2 regions of the Duganella zoogloeoides genome follow, and region 1 is predicted to be linked to the other one. Evidence: predicted binding sites of a transcription regulator. Region 1 holds the regulator's gene; the other holds the start of a gene.
What was found. The regulator LexA, encoded in region 1, represses DNA repair genes until DNA is damaged. The targets are predictions, from matches to a motif close to ACTGTATNNNNATACAGT.
Positions count from the first base shown of each region.

Region 2: the regulator LexA is predicted to act here: its motif matches at 13,914-13,931, upstream of SR858_RS18110 (PA0069 family radical SAM protein).

Region 1 covers NZ_CP140152.1:1,347,571-1,360,019, forward strand. The annotation lists gene accD (acetyl-CoA carboxylase, carboxyltransferase subunit beta) at 1-163, shown strand, start outside; gene folC (bifunctional tetrahydrofolate synthase/dihydrofolate synthase) at 266-1,555, shown strand; gene SR858_RS05930 (SPOR domain-containing protein) at 1,578-2,681, shown strand; gene SR858_RS05935 (CvpA family protein) at 2,701-3,189, shown strand; gene purF (amidophosphoribosyltransferase) at 3,253-4,779, shown strand; gene SR858_RS05945 (cystathionine gamma-synthase family protein) at 4,786-6,030, shown strand; gene lexA (transcriptional repressor LexA) at 6,062-6,700, opposite strand; gene SR858_RS05955 (DUF5695 domain-containing protein) at 6,853-7,668, opposite strand; gene rpsF (30S ribosomal protein S6) at 7,824-8,213, shown strand; gene priB (primosomal replication protein N) at 8,232-8,537, shown strand; gene rpsR (30S ribosomal protein S18) at 8,553-8,843, shown strand; gene rplI (50S ribosomal protein L9) at 8,878-9,330, shown strand; gene SR858_RS05980 (replicative DNA helicase) at 9,449-10,834, shown strand; gene SR858_RS05985 (DUF47 domain-containing protein) at 10,929-11,555, shown strand; gene SR858_RS05990 (inorganic phosphate transporter) at 11,579-12,449, shown strand, end outside.
Region 2 covers NZ_CP140152.1:4,085,240-4,105,151, forward strand. The annotation lists gene SR858_RS18035 (class I SAM-dependent methyltransferase) at 1-404, opposite strand, end outside; gene fdx (ISC system 2Fe-2S type ferredoxin) at 535-876, opposite strand; gene hscA (Fe-S protein assembly chaperone HscA) at 1,008-2,888, opposite strand; gene hscB (Fe-S protein assembly co-chaperone HscB) at 2,956-3,471, opposite strand; gene iscA (iron-sulfur cluster assembly protein IscA) at 3,479-3,802, opposite strand; gene iscU (Fe-S cluster assembly scaffold IscU) at 3,928-4,320, opposite strand; gene SR858_RS18065 (IscS subfamily cysteine desulfurase) at 4,371-5,627, opposite strand; gene iscR (Fe-S cluster assembly transcriptional regulator IscR) at 5,675-6,157, opposite strand; gene SR858_RS18075 (uracil-DNA glycosylase family protein) at 6,296-7,072, opposite strand; gene SR858_RS18080 (glucoamylase family protein) at 7,145-8,470, opposite strand; gene maiA (maleylacetoacetate isomerase) at 8,574-9,218, opposite strand; gene SR858_RS18090 (fumarylacetoacetate hydrolase family protein) at 9,218-10,240, opposite strand; gene SR858_RS18095 (LysR family transcriptional regulator) at 10,412-11,326, shown strand; gene SR858_RS18100 (NAD(P)H-dependent oxidoreductase) at 11,384-11,929, shown strand; gene SR858_RS18105 (gamma-glutamylcyclotransferase) at 11,979-12,668, shown strand; gene SR858_RS18110 (PA0069 family radical SAM protein) at 12,746-13,900, opposite strand; gene SR858_RS18115 (DUF2760 domain-containing protein) at 14,129-14,806, shown strand; gene SR858_RS18120 (Hsp70 family protein) at 14,803-16,650, shown strand; gene SR858_RS18125 (Hsp70 family protein) at 16,680-19,568, shown strand; gene SR858_RS18130 (tRNA-uridine aminocarboxypropyltransferase) at 19,667-19,912, opposite strand, start outside.

The DNA.
Region 1 (12,449 bases):
CGAGAACACCGTGCGCGAGAAACTGCCGGAAGGCTTCCAGCGCTCCGAGTTCCTGGTCACCAAGGGCGCCATCGACATGATCGTCGACCGCCGCAAGATGCGCGAAGAAATCGCCCGCTTGCTGGCCCTCCTGCAAAATCAACCGGTAGAAGTAATAGCCTAAAGGAACCTCGCAGGCCGCGCAGTAGGTTTGCGAGGTTCCCACCACGCGGCGCGCAATCGGATATGATCCGGCCTGCGCGCCGTTCTTATTTCAGAGTCCCACATGTCCAATCTCCCCACCACCTTGCCCGCCTGGCTTGCGCTGCTCGAATCGCGCCATGCCGAAACCGTCATCAACATGGGCCTCGACCGCGTGCTTGCGGTCAAGCAGCGCCTGCAACTGGCATTTACCTGCCCGGTGATCATGGTGGCCGGCACCAATGGCAAGGGTTCCACCTGCGCCATGCTCGAATCGGTATTGCTGCGCGCCGGCTACAGGGTGGGCCTGTACATCAAGCCGCACTTCCTCGATTTTAACGAGCGCGCCCGCGTCAACGGCGAGCTGGCCACTGATGAGGCGCTGGTCGCAGCGTTCAATGCGGTCGAGGCTGCACGCGGCGACACCACGCTCACGTACTTCGAATTCACGACCCTCGCCATCATGCGCCTGCTGGCCGGCGCCGGCATGGACGTGGTGATCCTGGAAGTGGGCCTGGGCGGCCGCCTCGATGCGGTCAACATCGTCGATGCCGACGTGTCGATCGTCACCAGCGTCGATATCGACCATACCGACTACCTCGGTGACACGCGCGAAGCCATCGGCTTCGAAAAGGCTGGCATCTTCCGCGCCGGCAAGGTGGCGATCTGCTCCGACCCGGTGCCGCCGCAAACCCTGATCGACCATGCCGAGGCAATCGGCGCCGACCTGTGGCTGATGGGCCGCGACTTCAATTATTCGGGCGACAAGCAGCAGTGGAACTACGGCGGCCGCTCGCAGCGCCGCAATTCGCTGGCGTACCCGAGCCTGCGCGGCGCCAACCAGATCCTCAACGCCTGCGCCGCGCTGGCTGCGCTCGAAGCGCTGCGCATCGAATTGCCGGTGGGCGCGCAGGAAGTGCGCACCGGCCTGGTGACGGTGGAACTGCCGGGCCGCTTCCAGGTGCTGCCGGGCCGGCCGACCGTGATCCTCGACGTCGCCCATAATCCGCACGCGGCCTCGGCGCTGAACCAGAACCTCGGCAACATGGGCTTTCACCCGTATACATTTGCCGTATTCGGCTCCATGCAGGACAAGGATATCGACGGCGTGATCGCCGCCATGTCCGAGCATGTCGATCACTGGTGCCTGGCCACCTTGCCGTCGCCGCGCTCGGCCACGGCATCGGAACTGGCGGCCAAGGTGCAGCTGGTGCAGGAAGACAAGGCCGAACGGACCATCAATATCTTCGACGATCCGGCAGCAGCGTACGCAAATGCGGTCAGCCGGGCCGGGGAGAATGATAGAATTGTGGTCTTTGGATCTTTCCTCACTGTTGCCGGCGTCATGGCAGCGCGAAAATCCTCATTCCATTGAACACACAGGACTGAAATCACGCATGGGCTTGTTCTCGAAATTCGGCAAAAACAAGCAAGAATCCGCCCAGGACAGCGGCTATTACACCAGTGCCGATGACCAGGCCGCGCTCGAGCGTGCCCGTTCCAAGCGCGCTTCGTCCACCGATGGTCCGCGGCGCCGCTCGCGCGACCGCGAAGCGGACGATCCGGTCTTGCCTGAAAAGAAACGCGCGCGCCGCCGTCTGGTCGGCGCCATCGCCCTGGCGCTGGCCGTGGCGGTCGGTTTGCCGATGCTGCTCGACTCCGAGCCCAAGCCGCTGGCGTCCGACATCGATATCAAGATCCCCTCGAAAGAACGTTCGGCCGGCGCCCCGGCCGTCGGCGGCGAGCGCCGCGCCGCCACCATTCCTGATAGTGACACGCTCGACAGCCGTGAAGAAATTGTCGAGGACGCCAAACCTGCTGCCGCGGTAGCGGCCAAGCCGGCCGCCAAGCCCGAGACCGGCCTGTCGGCGCAAGCCCAGGCGCACTCCGACGAACTGGACCGCTCGGTGGCCGCCAGCGAAGCGCGCGCCAAGGCCGAGGCCGACGCCCGCAACAAGCAGGAAGCCGATCGCCGCGCCGAGCAGGAACGCAAGCGCGAAGCCGAGCGCAAGCTGGCCGATGCCAAGGCGGGAGCCAAGGCGGAAGCCGACGCCAGGACCAAGGCCCGCGAGGAAGCCAAAGCCAAGGCGGACGCCCGCGCCGAAGCCGACCGCAAGCTGGCCGAGTCGCGTGCTGCCGACATCAAAGCCGCTGAAGCCAAAGCCGCCGCCAAGCCCGCCGCCGAGAGCAAACAGGCGCAGGATGCGCGCGCCCTGGCCATCCTGGAAGGCAAAACTGCCAAGCCGCCTGGTGCGTCCAACGTTGCAGCCGAATCCGGCCAGAAATTCGTATTGCAAGTGGCCGCACTGAGCGACCAGGCCAAGGTCAGCGAACTGCGCGAGCGCCTCAAGCAGGCCGGCATCAATTCGTACACGCAAAAAGCGCCGTCGGGCGAGGTCACGCGCGTGCGCGTGGGGCCGTTCAGCAGCAAGGAAGAGGCGGAAAAAGTCCGCGCCAAGCTGCAAAGCATGGGCCTGGCTGGCCGCCTGGAAACCGTCTGACCTGTTTGCACCGTCTGTCGTGACCATCTTCGACTACCTGGTGATCTTCGTGCTGGCCGCGTCGGTCGTGATCAGCATGGTGCGCGGACTGGTCAAGGAAGTGCTGTCGCTGGTGGGCTGGATCGTGGCGTTCGTGGTGGCCAACGCCTATGCGGCGCAACTGGCAGTCATGCTGCCGGCAGTCGTGCCCGGGGAAATACTGCGGCTGATCCTGGCGTTCATCGCCCTGTTCATCGGCGCGCGGATACTGATGGGTTTGCTGTCCATGGTGCTGGGCGCCTTGCTCGACGCCGGTGGCCTGAGCCTGTTCGACCGCCTGCTCGGCGCCGTGTTCGGCCTGGGCCGTGGCCTTGTAATCGTGCTGGCCGCCGTCATCTTGGGTGGAATGACGGCATTGCCGCAAGAAGAACTCTGGAAGAATGCGCTGCTCAGCCCGTACTGCGAGCTGGGAGCGCGCGTGGTCAAGGACTACCTTCCCGCTGCAATGGCGCAGCATGTGAATTTTTGAAGTTTGAATTTGTGAATTGAATCAACGTTTTTAAATCTGCAAGTCCAGTCCAGGAGCATCAACATGTGTGGCATCGTCGGCGTCGTCTCCCATCAACCTGTCAACCAACTGCTGTATGACGCATTGCTGCTGTTGCAGCATCGCGGCCAGGACGCGGCAGGTATCGCTACCAATCACAGCAGCATGTTCGCCATGCACAAGGCCAACGGCCTGGTGCGCGACGTGTTCCGTACCCGTAATATGCGTACGCTGCAAGGCAACTCGGGCATCGGCCACTGCCGTTACCCGACCGCCGGTTCGTCGAGCGAGGAAGAAGCGCAGCCGTTCTACGTCAACGCACCGTTCGGTATCACGCTGGCCCACAACGGCAACCTGACCAACTGGGAACAGCTCAAGGAAGAGATGTTCAAGAACGACCGCCGCCACATCAACACCGATTCCGATTCGGAAGTGTTGCTCAACGTGTTGGCGCACGAAATCCAGAAGGCCACCGTCGATATCTCGATCGATGCCGAAACCATTTTCCAGGCGGTTACCGTGCTGATGCGCCGTGTGCGCGGCGGCTATGCTGCCGTGGCGCAAATCGCCGGCGTCGGTTTGCTGGCCTTCCGTGATCCGTACGGCATCCGTCCGCTGTGCCTGGGCATCAATGAAACCGAGCAGGGCAACGAATACCTGATCGCTTCCGAATCGGTGGCGCTCGAAGGCATGGGCTTCCGCTTCGTGCGCGACATCGCGCCCGGCGAAACCGTCTTCATCGACAATGACAAGCAGCTGCACACGCGCCAGTGCGCCGACAACCCGTCGCTCAACCCGTGCGTGTTCGAATTCGTGTACCTGGCCCGTCCCGACTCCGTCATCGATGGCGCCTCGGTGTACAGCACCCGCCTGAAAATGGGCGAGTACCTGGCCAAGAAAATCGTGCGCGAAGGCCTGGCCGACGATATCGACGTCGTCATGCCGATTCCCGATTCGTCGCGTCCGGCTGCCATCCAGCTGGCGCTGGCGCTGGGCAAGGAATACCGCGAAGGCTTCATTAAAAACCGCTACATCGGCCGTACCTTCATCATGCCGGGCCAGGCCGCGCGCAAGAAATCCGTGCGCCAGAAGCTCAATGCGATTCCTGACGAGTTCAAGGACAAGGTCGTGCTGCTGGTGGATGACTCCATCGTGCGCGGCACCACCAGCCGCGAGATCGTGCAGATGGCGCGCGACTCGGGCGCCAAGAAAGTGATCTTTGCGTCGGCCGCGCCACCGGTGATCTACCCGAACGTTTACGGCATCGACATGCCTACCCGCGACGAGCTGATCGCCCACGGTCGCACGGTGGAAGAAGTGTGCCGCGAGATCACCGCCGACGCCCTGGTGTACCAAGACATCGATGCGCTCAAGCAGGCCATTTCCGACGTCAACCCGGCGCTGACCAGTTTTGAGGCGTCGTGCTTCGACGGCGTGTACATCACCGGCGACGTCAGCCGCGAGTACCTGGACAAGCTGGAAAACGAGCGCAACAACCCGACCAAGGCCGCCAAGCCGGAAGATGCGGGCCGTTCGCAGCTGAACCTGAACCTGGCCGCCGCCGAGGGCTGATCGTCCATGACAGACAAGAAAAACTACGGCTTTACCACCACCATCCTGCACAACGACCGCCAGAAGGGCATCGAGCACGGATCGCTGCACAAGCCGATCCATACGTCGGTCGCGTTCGGCTATGCCGATGCGCGCCAGCTGGCTTCGGTATTCCAGGGCAAGGAGCCGGGCTTCCGCTACGGGCGCCAGGGCAACCCCACCATCGCCGCGCTCGAAGACAAGGTGAACAAGATGGAGCAGGGCGTCGGCACGATCTGCTTCGCCACCGGCATGGGCGCGATCGGCGCCGTGTTCCAGGCGCTGCTGCGCACGGGCGACCACGTGGTGTCGTCGTCGTTCCTGTTTGGTAACACCAACAGCCTGTGGCAAACCACCATGGCGCAGGGCGTGGGCGTGTCGTTTGTCGATGCCACCGATGTTGCCAATGTCGAGGCGGCGATCACCGACAACACCCGCGTGGTATTTGTCGAAACCATCGCCAACCCGCGCACGCAGGTGGCGGACCTCAAGCGCATTGGCGAAATGTGCCAGGCGCGCGGCATCCTGTACGTGGTCGACAACACCATGACCACGCCGTATTTGTTCCGGCCGAAATCGGTCGGTGCCGGCCTGGTGGTCAATGCGCTGACCAAGTCGATCGGCGGCCACGGCAATGCACTCGGCGGCAGCCTGACCGACACTGGCGCGTATGACTGGACCCGGTTCCCCAACATCTACGAGAACTACAAGAAGGCGGCGCCGCTGCAGTGGGGCCTGGCGCAAATCCGCGCCAAGGCGCTGCGCGACTTCGGTTCGTCCCTGGCGCCCGAGGCGGCGCACCACATTGCCGTCGGCGCCGAAACCCTGGCGCTGCGCATGGAACGCACCAGCAGCAACGCGCTGGCGCTGGCCACATTGCTGGAATCGGACGAGCGGGTGGCGGCGGTGTACTACCCGGGCCTGGCGTCGCATCCGCAGCATGGCATCAGTTCCGAGCTGTTCCACAAGCACGGCTCGCTGCTGAGCTTTGAATTGAAGGATGGCATCGATTGCTTCGATTTCCTCAATCGCCTCAAGCTGGCGATCCCGGCGTCGAACCTTGGTGACACGCGCACCCTGATCATCCCGGTGGCGCACACGATCTTCTTTGAAATGGGTGCCGAACGGCGTGCATCGATGGGGATTGCGGAGTCGCTGATACGGGTGTCGGTCGGCATCGAGGATGAGGGCGACCTGCTGGAAGACTTCAGCTGCGCGCTGGAAGGTTGTTAAAACAATGGACCGCCGCGGCGGTCCATATTTTTTAGTGCCAGGTGCGCATCAGCCCTACTGCCAGGCCTTCCAGTGCAAACTCGTCCGCCTCGGGATCGACCTTGATGATCTTGAACTCCGGGTTCTCCGGCAGCAGTTCCACCAGCGAACCGGTCTTGCGATAGCGCTTGACCGTTACCTCGTTGCCGATGCGCGCCACCACGATCTGGCCATTCTTGGCGCTGTCGATTTTTTTCACGGCCAGCAGGTCGCCATCCATGATGCCGGCGTCACGCATCGATTCGCCGCGCACCTTGAGCAGGTAGTCGGGCTTGGCCGAGAACATGGCGGGATCGACGCTGTAGTTCGCCTCGAGGTTTTCCTGCGCCAAAATCGGCGAGCCGGCAGCCACGCGGCCGATCAGCGGCAGCGACATCATCAGCGCGGCAGGCATCTTGGCGGTAGAAGGCTCGGCATGGACACCGAGCAGGCGGATGCCACGCGAGGTGCCGGCCGCGATTTCAATCGCGCCCTTGCGCGCCAGCGCCTGCAAGTGTTCCTCGGCGGCGTTGGCCGACTTGAAGCCCAGTTCGTTGGCAATCTCGGCGCGCGTGGGCGGGAAGCCGGTGTTTTCGATGGCGTCCTTGATCAGATTGAGAATTTGTTCCTGGCGTGCGGTGAGCTTGATCATGGGCGTGGTCAGTAAAAAAATGGGCTGTGTATATAGACAGTCTGTATTTTTGTACAGTATGACCGCCAATGCAAGGGAATTTCTTGCTTTGAGCGAAATAATGTGAAAAAAGTTGTTGCACAGGGGAGCCTGCCGCGCTCCCCTATGAGAAATCAGCGCGTTGCCCCTTGCGGCTGGATCACGAATCGCACGCCGATGTCACGTTTGGCGCCCGGTTTGAGGGTAAACCCGCTGGTCACCCAGCTGGCGTACTGTTCGCCCTGCAGTTGCCCGCTCGGCATGGCTTGCCAGCTATCGAGCGGGGTGCGGCCGTCCGGTTGCAGCCGCAGCCCCGGCGCCTCGCCGTTCGCGCGCGCCACTTCCACCGAGCCCAGCGTGCCCGGGCGCGGCTTGACGGTGCTGCTGCTGGCCCGCCGTTCCTCGGCAGAGGCGCCGAAGCCTTGTTGTTCGAACACCATCGGCATGCTGGCGGACACCACCTGCACCGGTTGCCGTCCCCGGTTGATCAGCGTAAAGCGCAGCACCAGCGTGCCGCGTTCGTTGAGCCAGCGCCGTTCCACTGCCAGCGGCACGCTAGCGCCCAAGTCGGCGCCCATGCTTGCGCTGATATCGGCAGCGGCCAGCGCCCGGCCTGCCGGCAGTTCGCGGATCGGCCGGCGCGCCGCGAACGAGGTGTAGGAGCGCTGCGCGCCATTGCCGGTGCGGACGGTCAGGGCCAAGTCACCGAGGTGGCGGTAGCCATTGCCCTGGCGCGCATCTTCGCGCGGGCCGGGCACGAAATCGAAGCTGGGGTCGAGCACGGGCGTGAGGCGCGCCAGGGTCTGGGTGTCGGTGCGCAGTGCGAACAGCAGGGCGGGGGTGCTGTAGGCGCGGGTCTTGATGGGCGCCGGTTCGTGTGGTGCGGCAGCCAGGCCGGGCGGAGAGAACAGCAGGGCGGACAGCGCCGCAAGTGCCATCAGATGCTTCATGATCATGTTCCCAGGACAAGAAAATCGCACTGTAGCACCGGCAACACCAGGCTGGCGTTCCGCTGAAAAAGCTGCTATAGTCGCGGGCTTACCTCTTCCCACACCTGTCTTGACGCCAGGGTGGGCTATATTCACAAGTCCTTAAGGGAGTTTTCATGCGTCACTACGAAATCGTATTTATCGTCCACCCGGACCAGAGCGAGCAAGTGCCCGCGATGATCGAACGTTACAAAACCACTGTAACGACCCGCGGTGGCTCCGTGCACCGTGTTGAAGATTGGGGCCGTCGTCAGATGGCTTACTCGATCCAGAAACTGGCCAAAGCACACTACATCTGCCTGAACATCGAATGCGACAACGAGACCCTGGTCGAGCTGGAAACCGCATTCAAATTCAATGATGCCGTGCTGCGTCACCTGACCGTCAAGCTGAAGAAAGCGGAAACCGCTCCTTCGCCAATGATGAAGTCGGTACAACGTGAAGATGCTGCCAAATCGCATCGCACCGAAGCCCCAGCAGCTGCTCCAGCTCCTGCCGCAGCCTAATTGTTTCAAGGAACCGAGCTGAACCAGCTCCAGTTCACTGCCCTCATTGCCGAACGTGACGCTTTGCGTTATACCCCGGCAGGCATGCCGATCATCAATGCTGTACTCCAGCATCGGTCGCAGCAAATGGAGGCGGGAATCGCCAGGTTGAGCGAGTTTGAAATTGCTGCGGTTGCCGCAGGCGAGATTTCAGGCAAGTTCAACGCGGCGCCGCTGGGCGGGGTGTACCAGTTCACCGGTTTCCTGAACAAGAAGACGCGCAATAGCAAAAGCCTGGTGTTTCACATCATTGATTTTAGTGCTGTCACGGACAGCTCAATTTAAATACAGGAGCCTCACATGGCATTCGGTAAAAAGTTCGACAAAAACAAGCTCAAGCTTAAAGAAAAGCGTAAGCAACAAAACCCACTGTTCAAGCGCAAGAAGTTCTGCCGCTTCACCGCCGCTGGCGTTGAGCAAGTGGACTACAAAGACGTAGACACCCTGAAAGACTTCGTCCAGGAAAATGGCAAGATCATGCCAGCACGTCTGACCGGCACCAAGGCGCACTACCAGCGTCAAGTGGACACCGCGATCAAGCGCGCCCGTTATCTGGCCCTGCTGCCATACACCGATCTGCACCACGCTTAATTGCGTAGTTTAGACAAGCATCTGGAGAAGAACTATGCAAATCATTCTGTTGGAAAAAGTCGTTAACCTGGGCAACCTGGGTGAAGTCGTTAAAGTCAAAGACGGTTACGCACGTAACTTCCTGATCCCGCAAAAAATGGCTCGCCGCGCTACCGCTGCTGCCGTTGCGGAATTCGAAGTCAAGCGCGCTGAACTGGAAAAAGCTGCTGCCGCCAAGCTGGCTGCTGCACAAGCTCAAGGCGAGAAACTGAACGGCATGACCGTGACCGTTTCGCAAAAAGCTGGTGTTGACGGCCGTCTGTTCGGCTCGGTCACCAACTTCGACATCGCTGAAGCGCTGACCAAAGTTGGTTTCGCTGTCGAGAAATCGGCTGTGCGCCTGCCAACCGGTCCTCTGAAGACCACCGGCGAGTTCCCAGTGAGCGTTGCTCTGCACACCGACGTGATCGCTGAAGTGACCGTTGCTGTTGTAGGCGAAGCTGCCTAATACTTGCATGGGTTTCGGCCTGTCAAGTAAGCAATACCATTAAAAAAAGCCGGGTTCGCCCGGCTTTTTTTCGCCCCGTTTTTTTTGTTGCACTGCCTAAGCAGGTATAATTCGCGCCATGAACGCCCCCTCCGATCCGCAAGTCGATTCGCTCCGCGTCCCGCCGCATTCCATCGAAGCAGAACAGTCCGTCATTGGCGGCCTGCTGCGCGATAACGCCGCGTTCGACCGTATCGCCGACATGATGAACCCGGACGATTTCTACCGTTACGATCATCGCATCATCTTCGAACAGATCGTCAAGATGATCAACGCGTCCAAGCCGGCCGACGTGATCACCGTATTCGAAACGCTGACGCAACTGGGCAAGGCCGACGACGTTGGCGGCCTGATGTACCTGAACGCGATGGCGCAAAACACGCCATCGGCAGCGAATATCCGCCGCTATGCCGAGATCGTGCGCGATCGCTCGATCCTGCGCCAGCTGATCACCGTGGCCGACGAAATTTCGGGCCAGGCGTTCAGCCCGCAAGGCAAGGAAGTCAAGCAGATGCTCGACGAGGCCGAATCGAAGATTTTCGCCATTGCCGAGCAGGGCGCGCGCGGCGCCGCCGGCTGGCTCGCAGTGCAGCCGCTGCTCACGCAGGTGGTCGAGCGCATCGACGAACTGTATTCGCGCGACAACCAGTCCGAGATTACCGGCGTGCCCACCGGCTTTATCGACCTCGACCGCATGACATCGGGCCTGCAGGGCGGCGACCTGGTCATCGTGGCCGGTCGTCCGTCGATGGGTAAAACCGCGTTTTCGGTCAACATCGGCGAGAACGTCGCGATCGAAGCCGGCTTGCCGGTGGCAATCTTCTCGATGGAGATGGGCGGCGCCCAGCTGGCCATGCGTATGCTCGGTTCAGTCGGCCAGCTCGACCAGCACCGCCTGCGTACCGGCCGCCTCAACGACGAAGACTGGCCGCGCCTGACGCATGCCATTCAAAAGATGAACGACGCCCAGTTGTTCATCGACGAAACCCCGGCGCTGAACCCGATCGAGATGCGCGCCCGCGCGCGCCGCCTGGCGCGCCAGTGCGGCAAGCTCGGCCTCATCATCGTCGACTACCTGCAGCTGATGCAGGGTTCCAAGCAGGGCGACAACCGTACCGCTGAAATTTCCGAGATCTCGCGCTCGCTCAAGGGGCTGGCCAAGGAACTCGGCTGCCCGGTGATCGCGCTGTCGCAGCTGAACCGCTCGCTGGAACAACGCCCCAACAAACGCCCCATCATGTCCGACTTGCGCGAATCGGGCGCTATCGAACAGGATGCGGACGTGATCATTTTCCTGTACCGCGACGAGGTGTACAACCCCGACTCGCCGGATAAAGGAACGGCCGAAATCATTATCGGTAAGCAGCGTAACGGCCCGATCGGCTCGGTACGGCTTACCTGGATCGGCCAATATACCAAGTTTGGCAATTACGTCGGTAACCTGGCGCTCTACCAGGGCGATTAAGCCCGGGAAGACCCAGAACGACGCTTCTTTACGCCGCGCCTGTACCCCGGGCCGGCAACCTGTAGTAATGACGAATCATTGATCGGAGAAAGACATGTTTGGACGCTTGATGCCCACCGAGGGCAAATTTTTTGACCTGTTTAACCAACACGCCGACCTGTGCGTCAAAGGTGCAAAAGAAATGCTGGGCCTGATGTCCAACTTCGACGACCTGGAAAATCGCGTCCACGCGATCGAAAGCATCGAAAAGCAGGCCGACAAGATCACCTATCAAACCGTGGACTTGCTGCACAAAACCTTCATCACCCCGATCGACCGCGACGACATCCACAAGCTGATCACCCGCCAGGACGACATCCTCGACCTGCTGGAAGACGCGGCCCAGACCGTCTCGCTGTACGACCTGCATTCGGTCACCCCGGAAGCCCAGCGTCTGGCCGAACTGGTGCTGGCCTGTACCGAGAAGGTCCAGGCGGCCGTGGCCCTGCTGCATAACATGGACAACTCGCGCGAAATCGTCGCCATCTGCGAAGAAATCGACCGCCTGGAATCGGACGCCGACCACGTGATGCGCGCTGCCATGTCCAAGCTGTTCCGCGACGAACCCGATGTGCGCAACCTGATCAAGATGAAAGCCATCTACGAGATCCTGGAAACCGTGACCGACCGTTGCGAAGATGTGGCCAACATCATCGAAGGCATCATCGTCGAAAACGCGTAAGCTCAACAGAAAAAGAATAACAGATGAATTCCATCCAAATCAGCATCTGGGTGCTGGGCGTTTTGATTGCCCTGGCACTGGTGTTTGACTTCATGAACGGCTTCCATGACGCCGCCAACGCGATCGCCACGGTGGTCTCCACCGGCGTGCTGAAACCGCAAACGGCCGTGGCCATGGCTGCCTTCTTCAACTTCATTGCCATCTTCGTGTTCCACCAGCTGACGGTGGCGGCCACGGTCGGCAAGGGCACCATCGACCCCAACGTGGTGGACCAGTACGTGATCTTCGGCGCGCTGGTCGGCGCCATTGTCTGGAACGTGGTCACCTGGTACTACGGCATTCCGTCGTCGTCGTCGCACGCGCTGATCGGCGGGCTGGTGGGTGCGGCAGTGGCCAAGAGCGGTACCGGCGCGCTGGTGTCCGCCGGACTGATCAAGATCGTCGCCTTCATTGTGCTCGCACCCGTGATGGGCTTTATCTTCGGCTCGATCATGATGCTGATCGTGTCGTGGATTTTCGTGCGGTCCACGCCGCGCCGGGTCGATAAATGGTTCCGCCGCCTGCAACTGGTGTCCGCTGCATCGTACAGCCTGGGCCACGGCGGCAATGACGCGCAAAAGACCATCGGCATCATCTGGATGCTGCTGATTGCCGCCGGCTACTCGCAGGCCGGCGACGCCGAGCCGCCGCTGTGGGTGATCATCTCCTGCTACACGGCGATCTCGTTCGGCACGCTGTTCGGCGGCTGGCGCATCGTCAAGACCATGGGCCAGAAGATCACCAAGCTCAAGCCGGTGGGCGGCTTCTGCGCCGAATCGGGCGGTGCTGTCACCCTGTTCGTGGCCACGGCACTGGGCGTGCCGGTCTCCACCACCCACACCATCACCGGCGCCA
Region 2 (19,912 bases), 2.7 Mb from region 1:
ACGATGTCGATCTGCGGCGGCAGCAATGTCGATTCGGTGGACTCGGCCACCGACAGCGGCAAAAACGACATGCCCGGGAAATCGAACTGCGCGGCCAGCTGCTGCGAGCGCGCCACCAGTTCTTCGCGCGTCTCGATACCGTAGATATGCGAACCGGCTTCGAGCGCCTTGAAGAACAGGTCGTAGATGATGAAGCCGAGGTACGATTTGCCGGCGCCATGATCGACCAGCGACACGTGGCCCTTGGCAGCCAGCACGTCTTTCAGCAGCGGCTCGATGAACTGGTACAGGTGATAGACCTGCTTCAGCTTGCGGCGGCTGTCCTGGTTCATCTTGCCGTCGCGCGTGAGGATGTGCAGCTCCTGCAGCAGCGCCACGGTCTGGCCTTCGCGGATTTCGGGCATGTTGTCGGCGCCGGTCACAGTCGTACCGATTTTACCTGTGCCGATTTTACCTGCGCCGGTTTTCGGCGCTACCGACTTGGCAGCCGGTTTGTTTGCCGGCCTCTGTGCGCCAGCCTTGGCAGACGCCATATCAGTGGCTGCCTTCGCTGGCGTGGTTGATCGTGTATTTCGGGATCTCGATCACCATGTCTTCGTCGGCCACCACGGCCTGGCACGACAGGCGCGACACGGCTTCCAGGCCCCAGGCCTTGTCCAGCATGTCTTCTTCGGTTTCGCTCGCTTCGTTCAGCGACTCGATCCCCTCGCGCACCAGCACGTGGCAGGTGGTGCAGGCGCACGATTTTTCGCACGCGTGCTCGATGTTGATGTCGTTCTCGAGCATGATGTCGCACAGGGTCTGGCCCGACTTGGCTTCAACAACGGCGCCGTCCGGGCACAGTTTGGCGTGGGGCAGGAATACGATTTGTGGCACTTGATACCTCTACATTTAATTTTGACGCCGCCGTCATCCTCGCGAGCGCGGGGATCCATAGACACGCAATTTAGCCGGCTTCGTATCGATTCCCGCGTGCGCGGGAATGACGGAGCAGAGACCAATGGTTTTTACACTACCTGATTCAGCGCCTTGCCCGCCAGCGCGCTGCGCACGCTGCGGTCCATCCGGCGCGACGCGAATTCTTCGGTGCCATGCGCCAGCGCTTCCACCGCCGCTTTCACGGCGCCGTGGTCGGCCGCGCCGCTTTGCGACCTGGCCAATACGTCGCGGGTGGCGGCCAGCAACGCATCGACTGCCGCGCTCTCTTCGTCGGACAGCAAGGCGGCGTCTTCGTCCAGCGCCGCCTGCGTGGCCAGCAGGATGCGTTCCGCTTCCACCTGCTCTTCGCGCAGCGCGCGGGCGATCATATCCACGTCGGCAGACTTGTACGACTCTTGCAGCATGCGCGCCACGTCGTCGTCCCCTAACCCATAGGCCGGCTTGACGCTGATCGACGCCTCCACGCCCGAGCGCAGTTCGCGCGCCGACACCGACAGCAGGCCATCGGCATCGACCTGGTACGTGATGCGGATACGCGCCGCGCCCGCCGCCATCGGTGGAATGCCGCGCAATTCAAAACGCGCCAGCGAACGGCAGTCGGTCACCAGTTCGCGCTCACCTTGCAGCACGTGCACGGCCAGCGCGGTCTGGCCATCCTTGAAAGTGGTGAACTCCTGCGCACGCGCGCACGGAATGGTCGAATTGCGCGGGATGATTTTTTCCACCAGCCCGCCCATGGTCTCGATGCCGAGCGACAGCGGAATCACGTCGAGCAGCAACCAGTCGTCGCCGGCGGCGCGGTTGCCGGCCAGCAGATTGGCCTGCACGGCAGCGCCGAGCGCCACCACTTTGTCGGGGTCGATATTGGCGTGCGGCGTGGTGTGGAAGTACTCGCCCACCGCGCGCTGCACGTGCGGCATGCGCGTGGCGCCGCCGACCATGACCACGCCATCGACGTCGTCTGGATCGATGCTGGCGTCGCGCAGCGCCTTCTTGATCGCGTTCATGGTCTTGGCGACCAGGTGTTTGGTGATCTCGTGGAAGGTCTCGGCGGTGATGCGCAGGTGGACTTCCTCGCCCGAGTTGAGGATGGCGTCAACCGTCACTTCGGTCTTGTTCGACAACAGTTCCTTTGCCTCGCGCGCCTTGATCATCAGGGTGGCGGTGTCTTCGTCGGACAGCGGCGCCAGTTTTTCCTGTTGATGGATGTAGCAGAACAGGCGGTGGTCGAAGTCGTCGCCGCCCAGCGCCGAATCGCCGCCGGTGGACAGGACTTCGAACACGCCTTTCGACAGGCGCAGGATCGAAATGTCGAAGGTGCCGCCACCGAGGTCATAGACGGCGTACACGCCTTCGGAGCCGTTATCGAGGCCGTAGGCAATCGCCGCAGCGGTCGGCTCGGACAGCAGGCGCAGCACGTTGATGCCGGCCAGTTGCGCGGCATCCTTGGTGGCCTGGCGCTGGGCGTCGTCGAAGTAGGCCGGGACGGTGATTACCGCGCCCACCAGGTCGTCGCCAAGCGAATCTTCCGCGCGCTGGCGCAGGGTGGCCAGGATTTGCGCCGAGATCTCCACCGGGCTCTTGATGCCGGCCACGGTTTTCAGCTGCACCATGCCGGGCGTGTCCTGGAAATCGTACGGCATGTTTTCCACGTAGGCGATATCGGCCAGGCCGCGTCCCATGAAGCGCTTGACGGAGACGATGGTGTTTTTCGGATCCGTCGCCTGCGCCTGCTGGGCCTTGTAGCCGATGTTGGCGTGGCCGTTGGGCAGGTAGCGCACCACGGACGGCAGCAGCGGCCGGCCGTCTTCGTCATTGAGCACTTCCGGGATGCTGTTGCGCACGGTGGCAACCAGTGAATTGGTGGTGCCAAGGTCGATCCCGACCGCCAGCCGATGCTGGTGCGGTGCGGTGGACATGCCTGGTTCGGAGATTTGCAGAAGTGCCATGGGTGGAACCTGTATTCTTGTTGGTTTGCCTGGGCGGCATGGGGAACCTGTAGCGGCCCCGCAGGCCTCAGGCTTCGATTGCTTCGAAGGCGAAGCGGACTTCTTCGCCGAATTTTTCGAGGAACATCAGCGCGCGCACACCCTGGGCCGCGCCGGTGTAATCGGCAGCGTCGAGCTGCTGTTCGATGTCGGCCAGCTGCGCCTTGCGGGCAGCGCGCAGGTCGCGGTCGAGCGCGTCGAGGGCGTCGGCATCCTTTGCGGCGCGGGCGTCGCCCAGCGCTTCGCGCCATTCCATCTGCTGCATCAAAAACGCTACCGGCATCGCGGTATTCGATTCGGTTTGCAGATCGACGCCGTGCAGCTCGCACAGGTACTGGGCGCGCTTTTGCGGGTTCTTCAGCGTCTGATACGCCTCGTTGGCGCGCGTGGCCCACTGCATGGCGACGCGCGTTTCAGCATCGGTCGCGTTGACGAATTTGTCCGGGTGGACCCGGCCTTGCACGTCGCGGTAGGCGTTGTCGAGCGCATGGGCATCGACCGCGTACCGCTGCGGCAGCTGGAACAGCTCGAAGTGATTTTGCATAGGCGGTTTAAATACGGAAACTCTCGCCGCAACCGCAAGCGTCTTTTTCGTTCGGGTTGTGGAACTTGAAGCCCTCGTTCAAGCCTTCGCGTGCGAAGTCCAGCTCGGTGCCGTCGATATACGGCAGGCTTTTCGGATCGACGAATACCTTCACGCCGTGCGACTCGAACACGCTGTCCTCGTCGGCCACTTCATCGACATACTCGAGCTTGTACGCCAGGCCCGAGCAGCCGGTGGTACGCACGCCAAAACGCAAACCGACGCCCTTGCCGCGGCGTTCGATGTAGCGATTGATGTGCTTGGCTGCTTTTTCGGTCAGGGTAATTGCCATCTAATTCTCCGTGCCGGCGACAGCCGGCCTATATAAAACCAAAGTTGTTGTAATGCGATTGTGGTCAGGCGTGGCGGCGAAGGCAGTACGCCACTACGGCGCACCACGATCGCATTTCAACAACTTTAAGCGGCGACTGCTGGGTGCTTGGCTTGATAGTCCTGAACAGCCGCCTTGATCGCGTCTTCTGCCAGGATCGAGCAGTGAATCTTGACCGGTGGCAGTGCCAGTTCTTCGGCGATTTGCGTGTTCTTGATGGCCAGTGCCTGGTCCAGGGTTTTACCCTTGACCCATTCGGTCACCAGCGAACTCGAGGCGATGGCCGAACCGCAGCCGTACGTCTTGAATTTCGCATCTTCGATCAGGCCATCGGCGCCGACCTTGATTTGCAGTTTCATCACGTCGCCGCACGCTGGCGCGCCCACCATGCCGGTACCGATGCTGTCATCGCCCTTGTCGAAAGCGCCGACGTTGCGTGGGTTTTCGTAGTGGTCCAGTACTTTTTCCGAGTAAGCCATTTTGTTGCTCCTGTATCTTTTAGGTGATTCGTACGTAGCGCGCAGCGTGATTAATGCGCGGCCCACTGGATCGAGCTGATGTCGATCCCTTCCTTGAACATGTCCCACAGCGGCGACAGTTCACGCAATTTGCCCACTTTCGACTTCATCAGTTCGATGGCGAAGTCGATGTCTTCTTCGGTCGTGAAACGGCCGATGGTAAAGCGGATCGAGCTGTGCGCCAGTTCGTCGCTGCGGCCCAGGGCACGCAACACGTACGATGGCTCCAGGCTGGCCGAGGTGCAGGCCGAACCGGACGACACGGCCAGGTCTTTCACGGCCATGATCAGCGACTCGCCCTCGACGTAGTTGAAGCTGACGTTGAGGTTGTGCGGCACGCGGTGGTCCATGTCGCCGTTGATGTAGGTTTCTTCGATTTCCTGCAGGCCCGTGGCCAGGCGGTCGCGCAGCGCCTTGATGCGCGAAATTTCGGTATCCATTTCCACTTTGGCCAGGCGGAACGCTTCGCCCATGCCCACGATCTGATGGGTAGGCAGCGTACCCGAACGCAAGCCGCGCTCGTGGCCGCCACCGTGCATTTGCGCTTCGATGCGCACGCGCGGCTTGCGGCAAACGTACAGCGCGCCCACGCCTTTCGGGCCGTAGGTTTTGTGCGCGGTAAAGGTCATCAGGTCGACCTTGGTTTTTTGCAGGTCGATCACGATCTTGCCGGTCGCTTGCGCAGCGTCGCAGTGGAAGATGATGCCTTTCGAGCGGCACAGCGCGCCGATCTCGTCGATCGGCTGGATCACGCCGATTTCGTTATTCACCAGCATGACCGAAATCAGGATGGTGTCGGGACGGATGGCGGCGGTCAGCTGCTCGATGGTGATCAGGCCGTTGTCCTGCGGTTCCAGGTACGTCGCTTCGAAGCCCTGGCGCTCCAGTTCGCGCACGGTGTCGAGCACGGCCTTGTGCTCGGTTTTTACCGTGATGATGTGCTTGCCCTTGGTCTTGTAGAACTGCGCTGCGCCCTTGATGGCGAGGTTGTTCGACTCGGTGGCGCCGGAGGTCCAGATGATTTCGCGCGGGTCTGCATTGACCAGGGCGGCGACGTGGGCGCGCGCCTCTTCCACCGCTTTTTCAGCAGTCCAGCCGTACATATGGCTGCGCGATGCGGGATTGCCGAACTGCTCGCGCAGGTAAGGAATCATGGCATCGGCCACGCGCGGGTCGATCGGCGTGGTGGCCGAATAGTCCATATAAATAGGGAAATGCGGCGCGGTCTGGAACTTTACGGCGGCGAGATTTTTTTCTGGGGCGTTCATCTGGTAACTCCGTTCATCTTTTGTTTTTAGCCTGGCAAGCAATGCGCTCAACCCAACGCGGCCTGGTTTTCATTGCGGTGCATGACCACCACGCTTTGGTCGGCATGCTTTTGCTTCTGTTGATCGACCAGATCCTGCAACGACACCGAATCGAGGTAATCAACCATTTTTTCGTTCAGCGTGGCCCACAACTCGTGGGTCATGCAACGCACGCCACTGGCGGCGTCCGCCCCGTGGCAATTTTCCTTGCCGCCACACTGGGTGGCGTCCAGCGGCTCATCGACGGCGATGATGATGTCGGCCACCGTGACCTTGTCCGCCCGGCGGGCCAGGCTGTAACCCCCCCCCGGACCACGGATCGATTCGACAATTTCGTGGCGGCGCAACTTGCCGAACAATTGCTCCAGGTACGACAGCGAAATGGCCTGGCGCTGGCTGATGCCCGATAGCGTGACCGGACCCTTGCCTTGGCGCAAAGCCAGGTCGATCATCGCAGTCACAGCAAAACGGCCTTTAGTGGTCAGACGCATCACTACCTCGGTTCGGTTAAAATATCGACCCTGCCTGCCCCGCTCAGTGTACGTTTAAGCCTGAGTAGTTGATCGAATTAGTCAAGTATACCAAACTTTGGCGAAGCTTGCCGGTGGCCCTTCGGTTTCGACCTGTGGCTAAGCTTTCAATAGTTGCATCGGGCCAAACAGCGTGTGCATGTCCTGGTTGCCAATAAAACTCAGGTTGTACGGGTGCTCCGCCACGATCTGCGGAAACTCTTTCATCACCGGCAATTTCTTCAGCAATTCGGCGATCTTGCCCCACAAAATCATGGTGGGCGTGGCGGCCGACTGCGCGGCCAGACCGGCCATCACGGTCTCGAAAAACGGCAGCCAGGCCTTGGCATCTTTAACGGGCGCGACGTCGCTGCGGAACACCAGCGACGCGTTCAGCAACAAAAAGCCCTGGCCAGTCAACTTGCGCTGCATGTCGTCCAGGGTCTGGATATGGGTGCCGGCGCCGCTGCGCGCGCGGGTCGAGACAGCCGCCATGGCATCGCCGGCGGTATTGTCCAGTTGCAGCTGGCCATCGGCCACCAGCAGCATTTTCATGAAGTTGCGCAGCGAGGTGGCCTTGTTGACCGCTTTCGATAAGCCGCCACCCTCCTCGCTCGACCACAGGCTGCCGACGGCGCCATCCATGAAGCACACGCCGGTGGCACTCAGCGCACGCGGATACGGCCCCTCGCCCACCAGCACATAGCGCACCTGGTCCAGCGGCAAGGCGAAGGCGGCAAACAAACGGCCTTCGGTGGGTAAATACTGGTCAACCGCCAGCTGCGGCAGGTAATCGGGCGTGGCCTTCATCACCGCCTGCAGACCCTCGATTAACAACGGGCGCCAGGAAGCGTCGGCGCCAGCGAGCGCGGCAAGGATAGGATCGGGGATGGTCATGGCTGCAAGGCAATCGGACAAAGGCGAGATTGTAACGTGACTGCTTGCAGCTTTCTATTTATAAATGGTTGATTATTGTTCCAGCCAGCCGCCTTCGAAGCCGGCCCGCTGCAGGCCGGCGCGGATGTACTCATTGCCACGCATCAGGCGCCAGATAAAATCGTGCAGGTAGTTGTCGGCCATGATGATGGCCGGCCCCTTGTCGATGCCGAAGTGGTACGGCGACACCCAGCGCACGCAGCCGCCCCGTGCGTGGTGGAACACGGTGGAAAACGAGGGTTTGAAGCCGCACTGGCGCTGTTCGTGCAAGTCCAGGGTCTGGTAGTGGCGGATGGTCGGCAGCACGATCTCGGGCGCGAACGGCAATGACGCTGCCACTGCCCACGGCGCCAGCGTGCCGTCGTCCGGGCCGTACGGTACGCCGCGGGCGATGTAATCGTAAAATTTTCGCTGCACGCCGCCGATCTTGCGGGTGCCCGGGCCCGGACCGTCGCAGGCCGAGATGCCCCAGTGCAGCGCGTCGTACTCGGGAAAGCCGAGCGGGTTTTCAATCGCATAGCGCTGCTGGACCAGCGTGGCGCGGCGGCTGTTCTCAAAGTAGTCGAGGTCGTGGGCACGCATGGGATGATCGCGGATGCCGCGCATATCGAGCCACACGTGCGACATCTGGTGGATGAACAGCGGCCCCGCGTACAGGTATTCGATGTCGTACACGGTTTTCCATTCATAGCTGGCAGCCCAGGCGTCGTAGCTGTCGCGTTCGATCGGGTACGTGGGCGAGCCCAGCGCCAGCACGTACAGGATCAGCGCCTCGTCGTAACCTTCCCAGTGCCAGCGCAGGAAACCTTTGCCCGGCTTCCAGCCGTGGCACAGCAGGCGCTTGCGGCGGCGCATCCATTGCCAGTCCACGCGACGGTACAGCAAGTCGCCCAGGTCGCGGATTTCGCGTTCATCGTCATCGGCGCCGGTGAAGTATTCAACCACAGCCAGCACGCCGGCGATCAGCAGCGCGGTGTCGATACTGGACAGTTCGCTGTCGCGCGCCCGTGCGCCGGTGTCCATGTCGAGAAAGTGATAATAAAAACCCTTGTAGCCGCTGGCGGTCGGCGATTCGCTCTGCTCGCAGTTGGCGAAAAATCGCAATGTGGTCAAGGTGCGGGCGATGGCATCGGAACGCGGCATGAAGCCGCGCTCGACGGCAATCGGGTAGCAGGTCAACGCCATGCCAACCGCCGCGATGCTGGCGGGCCAGCCGGCGCCGGCCGTCTTGTCACGCACCAGGCCGTTGGCCGGATTGGCTTCGGTGACAAAGTAGTCGAACGATTCTCTCTGCAATTGGCCCAGCAGCGCCACCGTCGCGTCATCGACTGCGAGCGGCGGGCGCTCGATACGCGGCATAGTCGTCATGTCAGGCCCGGGCAGTTGTTGTAAAACTGCATCGTGTCACACCTGTGGCCGGTGGTATGTGCCTGAACTAACGGACCAGCTTGCCCGAATGACGCTATTCGGCATCCGGCTGCGCTGCCGGGTGCGCGCGCTGGAACGCGGGCAACGCCGCGCAGTGATCGTGGATGCGCGTGATGGTGGGATACGGCGCCAGATCGACACCGAAACGCTGGGCGGAAAACACCTGCGGCGCCAGGCAGCAATCGGCCAGGCCGGGCTGGTCGCCGTGGCAAAAGGTGCCGGTGCGCGGGTCGCCGGCCAGCATGGCTTCGAGCGCCGCCATGCCGGTGCGCAGCCAGTGCTGCTGCCACGCCAGCTTGGTCTCGTCGGTTTGTTCCAGCTGGCCGGTCAGGTATTTCAGCACGCGCAGATTGCCCAGCGGATGGGTATCGGCCGCGATGGTCAGCGCCAGCGCACGCACGCGGGCCCGGCCAGCGGGGTCTGGCGGCAGCAAGGGGACTTGCGGCCGGGTCTCGTCGAGGTACTCAAGAATGGCCAGCGACTGGGTCAGGATCGCGCCGTCATCGTCGAGCGCGGGCACCAGCCCGGCCGGGTTGATGGCGCGGTACGCCGCCTGCAACTGCTCGCCGCCACCGCGCAGCAGGTGCACGGGCAGGGCTTCGTAGTCCAGTCCCTTCAGTTCGAGCGCGATGCGCACCCGGTAGGCAGCCGAGCTGCGGAAATAGGTGTAGAGCTTCATCAGCTTTTTTCGCCGTAGTGAACGACGGCCTGGTCGATGGCGCCAAAGATGCTGGCGCCGTTGGCGTCCATCATCTCGATGCGCACGCGGTCGCCGAACTGCAGGTATGCGGTTTGCGGCTTGCCCGTTTCGATGGTTTCGTACATGCGCACTTCGGCCAGGCAGCAATAGCCGACACCGCCGTTGGCGATGCTCGAGCCGTGCAGGTTGCCCTGCTTGTTGGACACGGTGCCCGAACCGATGATGGTGCCGGCCGCCAGCTCGCGCGTGGCAGCCGCGTGCGCCACCAGCTGGGCGAAATTGAAGGTCATGTCCTCGCCGGCGTTGGGCTTGCCGAACGGCTGGCCGTTCAGGTCCACCAGCAGCGGCAGGTGCAGCTTGCTGTCCTGCCAGTGCTGGCCCAGTTCGTCGGGCGTGACCGCCACCGGCGAAAACGCGCTGGCCGCCTTCGACTGGAAGAAGCCGAAGCCCTTGGCCAGTTCGTTGGGAATCAGGTTGCGCAGCGAGACGTCGTTGACCAGCATTACCAGGCGGATTGCGGCGGCGGCATCCTCGACAGCCACGCCCATCGGCACGTCGGCGGTGATCACCGCCACTTCCGCTTCCAGGTCGATGCCCCAGTCGGTGCTGAGCGCATAGATCGGGTCGCTGGGCCCGATAAAGCTGTCGGAGCCGCCCTGGTACATCAGCGGATCGGTGTAGAACGACGCCGGCACCTCGGCATTGCGCGCCTTCCGCACCAGTTCCACGTGGTTGATATAGGCAGAGCCGTCGGCCCACTGGTAGGCGCGCGGCAGCGGCGAGTGACAGGCGTGCTGGTCGAATGGCCGCGCATCGACTGCCTCGCCGGTATTGAGGATGTCGTACACCGCATGCAGGCGCGGCGACACCAGATCCCAGTTGTCGAGCGCGTGTTGCAGGGTCGCGGAAATCTTGGGCACCGCTTGATAGTGTGACAGGTCGCGGCTGACGACAACCAGGCGGCCATCGCGGCTGCCGTCCTTGAGGGTGGCGAGCTTCATGCGCGGGCTCCCGGTTGGGCTGTTTTTTTTGCCGACGCGGCTGCGGCGGTGGCGATGGTGCTTTGGTGCATGAGAGGTCTCCGTAATGTGCGCAATGTCTTCCCTGGGATTAGACGCCAATACCAGATATCATGCAAACGAGATTTTTATCCTGATTTATCACATTTCTTTATGAATCCAAGTTTGCGCCACATGCGCGCCCTGGTGGCGCTGACCAAGACCGGCAGTTTTACGCTGGCCGCCGAGCATCTGCACCTGACGCAATCTGCACTGAGCGGGCAGATCAAGGAACTGGAACAGATCCTGGGCTTGCGCGTGGTGGAGCGCACCACGCGCAAGGCGCAATTATCGGAGCTGGGACGCGAACTGACGCCGCTGTTCGAGAAAATGCTGCAAGACCTCGACCGCGCCATGGCCGACATTGCCAGTCGCAAGGCGCTCAAGCAGGGCGTGGTGCGGGTGGCGGCGCCGCAGATGTTGTCGTGCACCCTGCTGCCCGAGGCGATTGCCGCCTACCGCGACCTGCATCCCGACGTGCAGGTGCGGCTGGCCGACAGCCCGGTGGAGCAAGTGTCGGCGCGCGTGTTCAGCGGCGAGGTGGACTTCGGCATCGGCCCCGACCGCGACACCACGGCCGACATTGCAGCCGAACCGCTGTTCGAGATGCCGTTCGTGGTGGTATTTCCCGAAGGCCACCCCTTGCAACAGGCGCAGCACGTGACATGGGCCGACGTTGACCGCTACCCTTTCATTGCATTGCAAGGCCAGTTCACCGAACGGCTGTTGCGCGATATGCACACTTCATTCCGGGATTTATCGCTGCGGCCAGCCAACGAAGTGACCTTCATGACCACTGCGCTGGCCATGGTCCACGCCAACCTCGGCATCACGGTCTGCCTGCCGTATGCCGAGAAAATGATAGCGCTGTACGGCCTGCACATGCGTCAACTACAGGCGCCAGCACTGACCCGGCGCTTTTTCGTGTACACCCGCAACGCCCGCGCCCTGTCGCCGGCGGCCGACAGTTTTGCTGCGTTTCTAAAGCAATTCGTCGCCACCCATCCATGGCAAGTATCATTGCTGTAAAGAATATTTACATTTAATCCAATGACACACTGACAAGCGCCTGTTTATCCTGAGCCGATGAACATCCTGCATATCGATTCCTGCGTGCGCGGCGACCAGTCGCGCTCACGCCAACATACGGCCGCTACCGTGGCCAAGCTGACCGCCGCCCACCCGGGCGCCCACACCATCTACCGCGACCTGGCGGCCGCACCGCTGTCGCACGTGAGCGGCCCGCTGCTGCAAGCGATGAGTCGGCAATGGAACGCCGCCATCCCCATGCATCCCGACCTGCGTGCCGAAGTGTTGCTCAGCGCCGCGCTGCTGCAAGAATTCATCGATGCCGACATCGTGGTGGTCGGTGCACCCATGCACAATTATTTCGCGCCCTCGTCGCTGAAGGTGTGGCTGGACCGTTTGCTGCCTTTGCATGATCCGGGTGAAAACGATTGCATGGCCGAAATACAGGTGGTGCTGGTGACGTCCGGCGCGGACGACCCGGCCAGCGCCACGCTGATGCGGCACTACGAACAGCAGTTGCAGGCCGCCTTCGCGTCGATCGGTGTGCGACAATTGCAGATCGCGCGCAGCAGCGATTTTGCCGCGCAGGCAGACCGTGCCTGACCTGCTGGCAGTGCCACAGGCGGACACACCACAGCACAGCAAGACCGACATGACAGCAGACACCATCGCCATCAACCAGAAAATGGACCAGTTCGACGGCCACCACAGCGTATGGCTGTTCGGCTACGGCTCGCTGATCTACAAGGCCGACTTCCCCTACCTGCAACGGCGCCCTGCAAGCATCGCCAACTGGACCCGGCGCTTCTGGCAAGGCTCGCACGACCACCGCGGCACGCCCGACGCGCCGGGCCGCGTAGTGACCCTGATCGAAGCGCCGGGCGCCATCTGCCACGGCATGGCCTACCTGATCACGCCCGAGATATTCGCCCATCTCGACCATCGCGAAAAGGACGGCTATTTACGGTTGGCTACGCCGATCAGTTTCGAGGATCACCAAGCTGGTGTTGGCGTCGGCGACATGCGCGTGGGCGACGCGCGCGCGGGCGACAATGTCGTCGGCGCCGCTGGCAACGTATCGGCCGACAAAGCTGCCGTTGGAGCCGGCAGCGTCCTGGGACTCGTCTACATCGCCACGCCAGACAATCTCGCCTTCATCGGTGAAGCGTCCGAGCGCGATATCGCCGAGCACATCGCCCGCTCGGCCGGCCCCAGCGGCCCGAACAGCGACTACCTGAACCACCTGGCCCATGCGCTGCGCGAACTGGGCCGCGACGATCCGCACGTGTTCGAAATCGAGCGGCACCTGGTGGAACTGGCCAGCCGGATGGCGCGGACCTGAGCGGCTAACGTCCGCAGCATCCCCGTAACCGGCCGGCACGCTTCGCAGTCCGCGCACCGTGGCCCCATCCGCGCGGCTCAGAACAAATCTAGCTGACCGCTAATGACCACCCTGGCCCGCGCCCCCAGCGGCGGCACCACCAGCGGTCGCACGAACTGCGAGGCGTCCATGGTGTGGAAGCGGCTGCCCTGCCCCGTCAGCCCCAGCCGCTCGGCAGCAATCTTGAAGCGCTGCCTGATCAGGTCGGCCCACACGCCCTCTCCCTTCATGCGCGTGGCGAAGTTGCTGTCGTAGTCCTTGCCGCCGCGCATGTCGCGCACGCGGTTCATCACGCGCTGGGCGCGGTCGGGAAAGTGCGCTTCCAGCCATTGATGGAACAGCGGCGCGACCTCCCACGGCAGGCGCAGCACCGTGTAGTGCGCCGAGACGGCGCCGGCGTCCTTGACCGCCGCCAGCAGGCGTTCGATCTCCGGCTCCGTCACGAACGGGATGATGGGTGCGACGCTCACGGCCACGGGTATGCCGGCGTCGGTGAGCGTGCGGATGGTGCGCAGGCGCCGGGCCGGCGCGGCGGCGCGCGGCTCCAGCGTGCGGGCGATGGCCGGATCGAGCGTGGTGAGCGTGATCGCCACGCCGGCCAGGCGCTGCGCCGCCATGGGCGCCAGGATGTCGATGTCGCGTTCGATCAGCGCCGACTTGGTGATCAGCCCCACCGGGTGGTGGCACTCTTGCAGCACTTCGAGCACGCGGCGCGTGAGCTTGCGGTCGCGCTCGCACGGCTGGTAGGCGTCGGTGTTGACGCCCAGCGCGATCGATTCCGGCACGTAGCCGGACTTGGCCAGTTCGCGGCGCAGCATGTCGGGCGCGTTGACCTTGGCGAAGATCTTGCTCTCGAAGTCCATACCCGGCGACAGGCCAAGATAGCTGTGCGTGGGGCGGGCAAAGCAGTAAATGCAGCCATGTTCGCAACCACGATACGGATTGAGCGAAACACCGAACGGCAAGTCCGGCGAGGCATTGCGGCTGAGGATGGACTTGCAGACCTCGTCGATGACCTGGGTTTTCCATGGTGTGGACTCCTCTTCTTCGCGTTGCCAGCCGTCGTCGTACGCCTCGCGCGCATGAACCTCGAACCTGCCCTGCAGATTGGAGACGGCGCCACGTCCCTTGTGCGCCTTGAGTGACGGCGGCGGCAACATTACATGCGATTGGTTATTTTCGTCGTGGGACATGGCTGACCTGAATACTGTATATATAAACAGTATTCTAGGCGCTGACCCGGACCATATCAAGTTCTAAATCCATCTGTGCACCGCGCCCTGCTTTGGCGCCCCGGCACGAACTGGTATCATGCAGGGCTTCCGGGGGCCAGGCCCCCGCGCGCCTTGCGCGACTCCAACCAATTACACGCCGGAACGCCGCCAAACGCGGTGCGCCGGCACATTCACAACGAGCAATTGATGAACACACCAAACCAACCGCTGCCGTCTTTTTTCAGCCGCATCTCGATTGCCATCGGCGCCTTTTTCCGCGCCATCTCCGATGCTGAATACGCGGCCCGCCTGACCCGCATGGACGACGCACCCGTGCCCGTTGCCGCGCCCACGCCGGTGCCGGTTCCAGTACCGACCCCGGTGCCAGTGCCCGTGCCGACGCCGCTGCCGGTCCCTACCCCGGTGCCAGTGCCCACGCCGGTGCCGGTACCAACGCCGGTACCCGTGACCGCGCCGGCCCCGGCGCCGGTCACCCTGCGCGTGGCCACGCCTGACGCCGCCCTGCAATTGCTGAGCCTGTTCCAGCGCGAAGCGCGCCTGATCGACTTCACCCAGGAAAACCTGTCCGCCTACTCCGACGCCGACATCGGCGCCGCCGCGCGCGTGGTCCACGAGGGTTGCAGCAAGGTGCTGCGCGAACACTTCACCATCGAAGCCGTGCGCAGCGAAGCCGAAGGCAGCCGCGTGGTGCTGGAGCAAGGCTTTGACGCCGCCGCCGTGCGCCTGACCGGCAACGTGGTCGGCCAGGCGCCGTTCCGTGGCACGCTCAGCCATCGCGGCTGGCGCTCGACCGACGTACGCCTGCCGAAACTGGCCGAAGCACACGACGCCGCCATCCTGGCCCCGGCGGAGGTGGAACTGTGAGCGATCCACGTTACGCCATCGGCATCGACCTCGGCACCACCCACAGCGCCCTGTCCTATGTAAACCTGCAAGCGAGCGACGGCGAGAAAACCGACCACGGCGTGCTGGCCATTCCCCAGCTGACCGCGCCGGGCACGGTGGAAGACCTGCCGCTGCTGCCGTCGTTCTTGTACCTGCCGCACGCCGACGAACTGGCGCCCGGCGAGAACAAGCTGCCCTGGCAGCAGAGCGATGCCGAACTGACCGGTGTGGCCGGTGAAATGGCGCGCAGCCGTGGCGCCACCACGCCGATCCGCCTGGTTTCGAGCGCCAAGAGCTGGTTGAGCCATCCCGGCGTGGACCGCCGCTCGGCGCTGCTGCCGGCCGACGCGCCGGAAGAAGTCACGCGCGTCTCGCCTTTGGCCGCTTCCACGCGCTACCTGGCACACCTGCGCCAAGCGTGGGAACAGGCGCACCCGGAAGCGCCGTTCAACGAACAGGCGATTACCGTCACCATTCCCGCGTCGTTCGACCCCGGTGCGCGCGAACTGACGGCCGAAGCGGCGCGCGCCGCCGGCTACGAAAACCTCACCCTGCTGGAAGAACCGCAAGCAGCCCTGTACAGCTGGATCCAGGGCAGCGAAGGTCGTTGGAGAAAAGAAGTCAAGCCGGGCGACATCATCCTGGTAGTGGACGTGGGCGGCGGCACCAGCGACTTTTCGCTGATCGCCGTGCTGGAACGCGACGGCGTGCTCGAACCGCACCGCATCGCGGTCGGCGACCATATCCTGCTGGGCGGCGACAATATGGACCTGGCGTTGGCGCACCTGGTGGCCCGCAAGCTGGCGGCCAACGGCACCCAGCTCGACGCCTGGCAAATGCGCGCACTGACCTACGGCAGCCGCACCGCCAAGGAAAAGCTGCTGGCCGATGCCAGCATCGAGACCTGGCCGATCGTGGTGCCAAGCCGTGGTTCGAAACTGATCGGCGGCTCGATCCGCACCGAACTGACGCGCGCCGAAGTAACCACCTTCATCCTCGACGGCTTCTTCCCGGCCGTGGAAGCATCAAGCCGCCCGGCCGTGCGCCAGCGCGCGGGCCTGACGCAACTGGGCCTGCCGTATGCGCAGGATGCCGGCGTCACCCGCCACCTGGCCGCGTTCCTGGCGCGCCAGGTGGGCGCCACCAGCGAACTGGAAGGCTATGCCGGCGCGCACAACGCCGACGCCACCTTCCTGCACCCGACCGCAGTGCTGTTCAACGGCGGCGTGTTCAAGTCCGAGCTGCTGGCCCAGCGCATCATGGCCACTCTCAACGACTGGCTGTACCTGGAAGGCGCGGAACCTGCACGCATGCTGGGCGGCGCCGACCTCGATCTGGCAGTGGCGCGCGGCGCGGCCTATTACAGCTACGTGCGGCGCGGTACCGGTGTGCGCATCCGCGGCGGCACCGCGCGCTCGTACTACGTGGCGATCGAATCGTCGATGCCGGCCATTCCCGGCATGGAGCCGCCGATCCAGGCGCTGTGCGTGGCGCCGTTCGGCATGGAAGAAGGCAGCGAGATCGAACTGCCGAACCAGGAGTTCGGCCTGGTGGTCGGCGAGCCGGTGCAGTTCCGCTTCTTCGGCTCCTCGGTGCGCCGGCAAGACCAGATCGGCGACCTGCTCGACTTCTGGGGCCCGGACGAACTGCTCGAGATGAACGAGATCCAGGCCAACCTGTCGCCGGAAGGCCGCCAGTCCGGCGACGTGGTGCAGGTGCGCCTGCACGCGATGGCCACCGAATCGGGCACGCTCGAACTGCTGGCCGTGGCCAGCGACGGCCAGCGCTGGAAGGTGGAGTTCGACGTGCGCAGCGGCGCCTGACCTTAACGTTACTTTCGCGAAGAACCAGCATGGGCCAATACCTCGTCAGCATCGACCTTGGCACCACCAACACGGTGCTGGCCTACGCGGCGCCAGGCAGTTCCACCATCGAACTGTTCGACATCGAGCAGCTGGTGGCGCCAGGTGAAATCGGCGCCGCCACCTTGCTGCCATCGGTGCGCTACCACCCGGCCGACGGCGAATTCGCCGCCGGCGAACTGCAACTGCCGTGGCGCGATGCCGACGTCGCCGGCCTGGCGCAAGTGGTCACCGGCCGCCTGGCACGCAAGCTAGGCGCGCAAGTGCCGGGCCGGTTGGTCAGCAGCGCCAAGAGCTGGCTATCGCACCCGGGCGTCGATCGCACCGCGCCCATCCTGCCGTGGGGTGCGGAAGCGGACGTCGCCAAGGTGTCGCCGGTGGCGGCCAGTGCATCGTACCTGGCGCACCTGCGCGCCGCCTGGAACACCCGCTTCCCTGATCACCCGCTCGAACAGCAGCAACTGGTGCTGACCATCCCCGCGTCGTTCGACGAAGGCGCGCGCGCCCTCACCCTGCAAGCGGCGCGGCAAGCCGGCCTGCCGGCGCTGCGCCTGCTGGAAGAGCCGCAGGCGGCCTTCTACGACTGGCTGTACCGCCAACGCGCCACGCTGGCCGCCGACCTGTCCGATACACGCCTGGCGCTGGTCTGCGACGTGGGCGGCGGCACCACCGACTTTTCATTGATCGAAGTCGCGCTCGTGAACGGCGCGCCGCAGATCAACCGCATCGGCGTGGGCAACCACCTGATCCTCGGCGGCGACAATATGGACCTGGCGCTGGCGCACCTGGTGGAGTCGCGCCTGCCCGCATCCGGTGGTGCGGCGCCGGCGCGGCTGTCGGCCGGCCGCCTGGCGCAGTTGACGGAGCGCTGCCGCGCCGCCAAGGAACAACTGCTGGCCACCAACGCCCCCGACCAGACCACCGTCACCCTGCTCGGCGCCGGCTCCAGGCTGATCGGCGCTTCGCGCTCGGCCGACCTCACTCGCGACGAAGTGGCGCAACTGGTGGTCGATGGCTTTTTCCCGATGAACGAAGAGCGTGAGCCGGCGCGGCGCGGCCGGGGCGCGATCATCGAATTCGGCCTGCCCTACGCCAGCGACGCCGCCATCACGCGGCACCTGGCAGGCTTCCTGCGCCAGCATGCGCCGGCCGCGCGCGCGGCGCTGGGCCTGGCGCCCGACGATCCCACCATCCCGGTGCCGGACACGCTGCTGCTCAACGGCGGCGTATTCCGCGCCGACGCACTGGGCCAGCGCCTGCAACAGGTGCTGGCGCAATGGCGCTGTGCGCCGCTGCGCGCGCTGCACAACGATAACCCCGACGTGGCTGTAGCGCGTGGCGGCGTGGCGTACGCGCTGGGCCAGTCCGGCCAGGCGCCGGTGATCGGCGGCGGCTCGCCGCGCAGCTATTTCCTGCTGCTCGACGATGAGCGGGCTGACAGGCCGCGCCGCGCCATCTGCCTGCTGCCGCGCGGCAGCGCCGAGAACCGCGAACTGCTGCTGGCCGACCGCACCTTTGCCTTGCGCCTCGGGCGCCCGGTGCGCTTTCACATCGCGTCCTCGACGTCCGACACGGTCACCCCGCGGGCCGGTGCGCTGGTGGATCTGCAGCCGGACGACTACGTGCAGTTGCCGCCGATTGCCACCGTGCTGCGCGACAGCCACGCCGCCAGCAGCCGCAAGGAACTGCCGGTGCGGCTGGCTGCCACGCTGAGTGAAGTGGGCACGCTGGAGGTGCACTGCGTGGCCACCGACGGCGCCCAGCGCTGGCAGCTGGAGTTCCAGCTACGCGGCGATACCGCCGTTGCCGAAGACGACGACATCGCCACCATCGACGGCACGCCGTCTCTTGACGCGGCCATGCCCGCCGGCCTGCCGGCCGCGCTGGAAAAAATCGACCGCATCTTCGGCAGCCGCGCGCTGCAAGTCGAACTGAAAGAAGTCAAACAGCTGCGTGGCCAACTCGAACATTTGCTGGGCAGCCGCGAAAGCTGGACCACGCCCGTATTGCGGCGCCTGTGCGATGCGCTGATCGAGCGCGCGCGCGGCCGGCGCCGCTCGTCCGAGCACGAACGCGCGTGGCTCAACCTGGCCGGCTACAGCCTGCGCCCCGGTTTCGGCCACCCGCTCGACGGCTGGCGCATCGAGCAATTGTGGACCTTGTACGAAACCGGCGTGCAGCACCACGGCGACGGCCAGGTATGCGCCGAATGGTGGACCCTGTGGCGCCGCGTGGCGGGCGGCCTGTCGGTGGAGGCGCAGTTGCGCGTGCTCGACGATTTCGCCTTCAATGTGCAGGCAGATGCGCAGGAACGCGGCCGCCGTCCGCACACGCTGGTGAACGGCAGCGAGGAAGACATGCTGCGCCTGGGCGCTTCGCTCGAACGCATCCCCGGCAGCTACAAGGCGGAGATCGGCGCCTGGATGCTGGGCCGTCTCGACGCGGCCACCAGGGCCGCCGCCAAGGCGGCGCTCAACAAGACGCGTGCCGGTGCGGCCAATGCCGGCAAGGCCGAGGCGACGCAGACGCGCTTCCTGTGGGGCCTCTCGCGGGTGGGCGCACGCCAGCCATTCCACGGCAGCGCGCACGACGTGGTCGATGCCACCACGGTGGCGGAGTGGCTGGCGGCGATCCTGGCGCTGGACTGGAAAAAAGTGGAACCGGCCGGCTTTGCCGCCGCCCACCTGGCGCGCATGACGGGCGACCGCACGCGCGACATCGACGACACCTTGCGCGCCGAGATCCTGCGCCGGCTATCGGCCGTGGGCGCGCCTGCCAACTGGAGCACGATGGTGCGCGACGTGGTGCAACTCGACCAGGCCGACGAAAAACGCATGCTGGGCGAAGCGCTGCCGCCGGGGCTCAAGCTGCTCAGCTGAGCACCAGCCACACTACCCCGCTAACCATCCTGCAATACGCACGCAGTGCACTTGGGTCGGCCCGGCACCGGGCTCGACCCGGCTTGACCACGAGGGATTCAGTTGCGGCGTTCGGCCGCGTAACCGGCCTGCTGCGCCACGAAACCATCAAAGGCATCGATCAAGGGTTTATAGCGCTCGGGCGCATGCTCGAGTTGCGAGAGCGCGTACGCAGTCGCCTCCAGCGTCGAAAGCTGGTCCGGCAAATGCGCCTTGCGGATCAGGTAGTGCGATGGCGGCGTATCGGTCAGCGGCAGCCGAGGCAGCGCCTGCAACAGCGGGTTCAGGTACAGCATCTTGCGGCT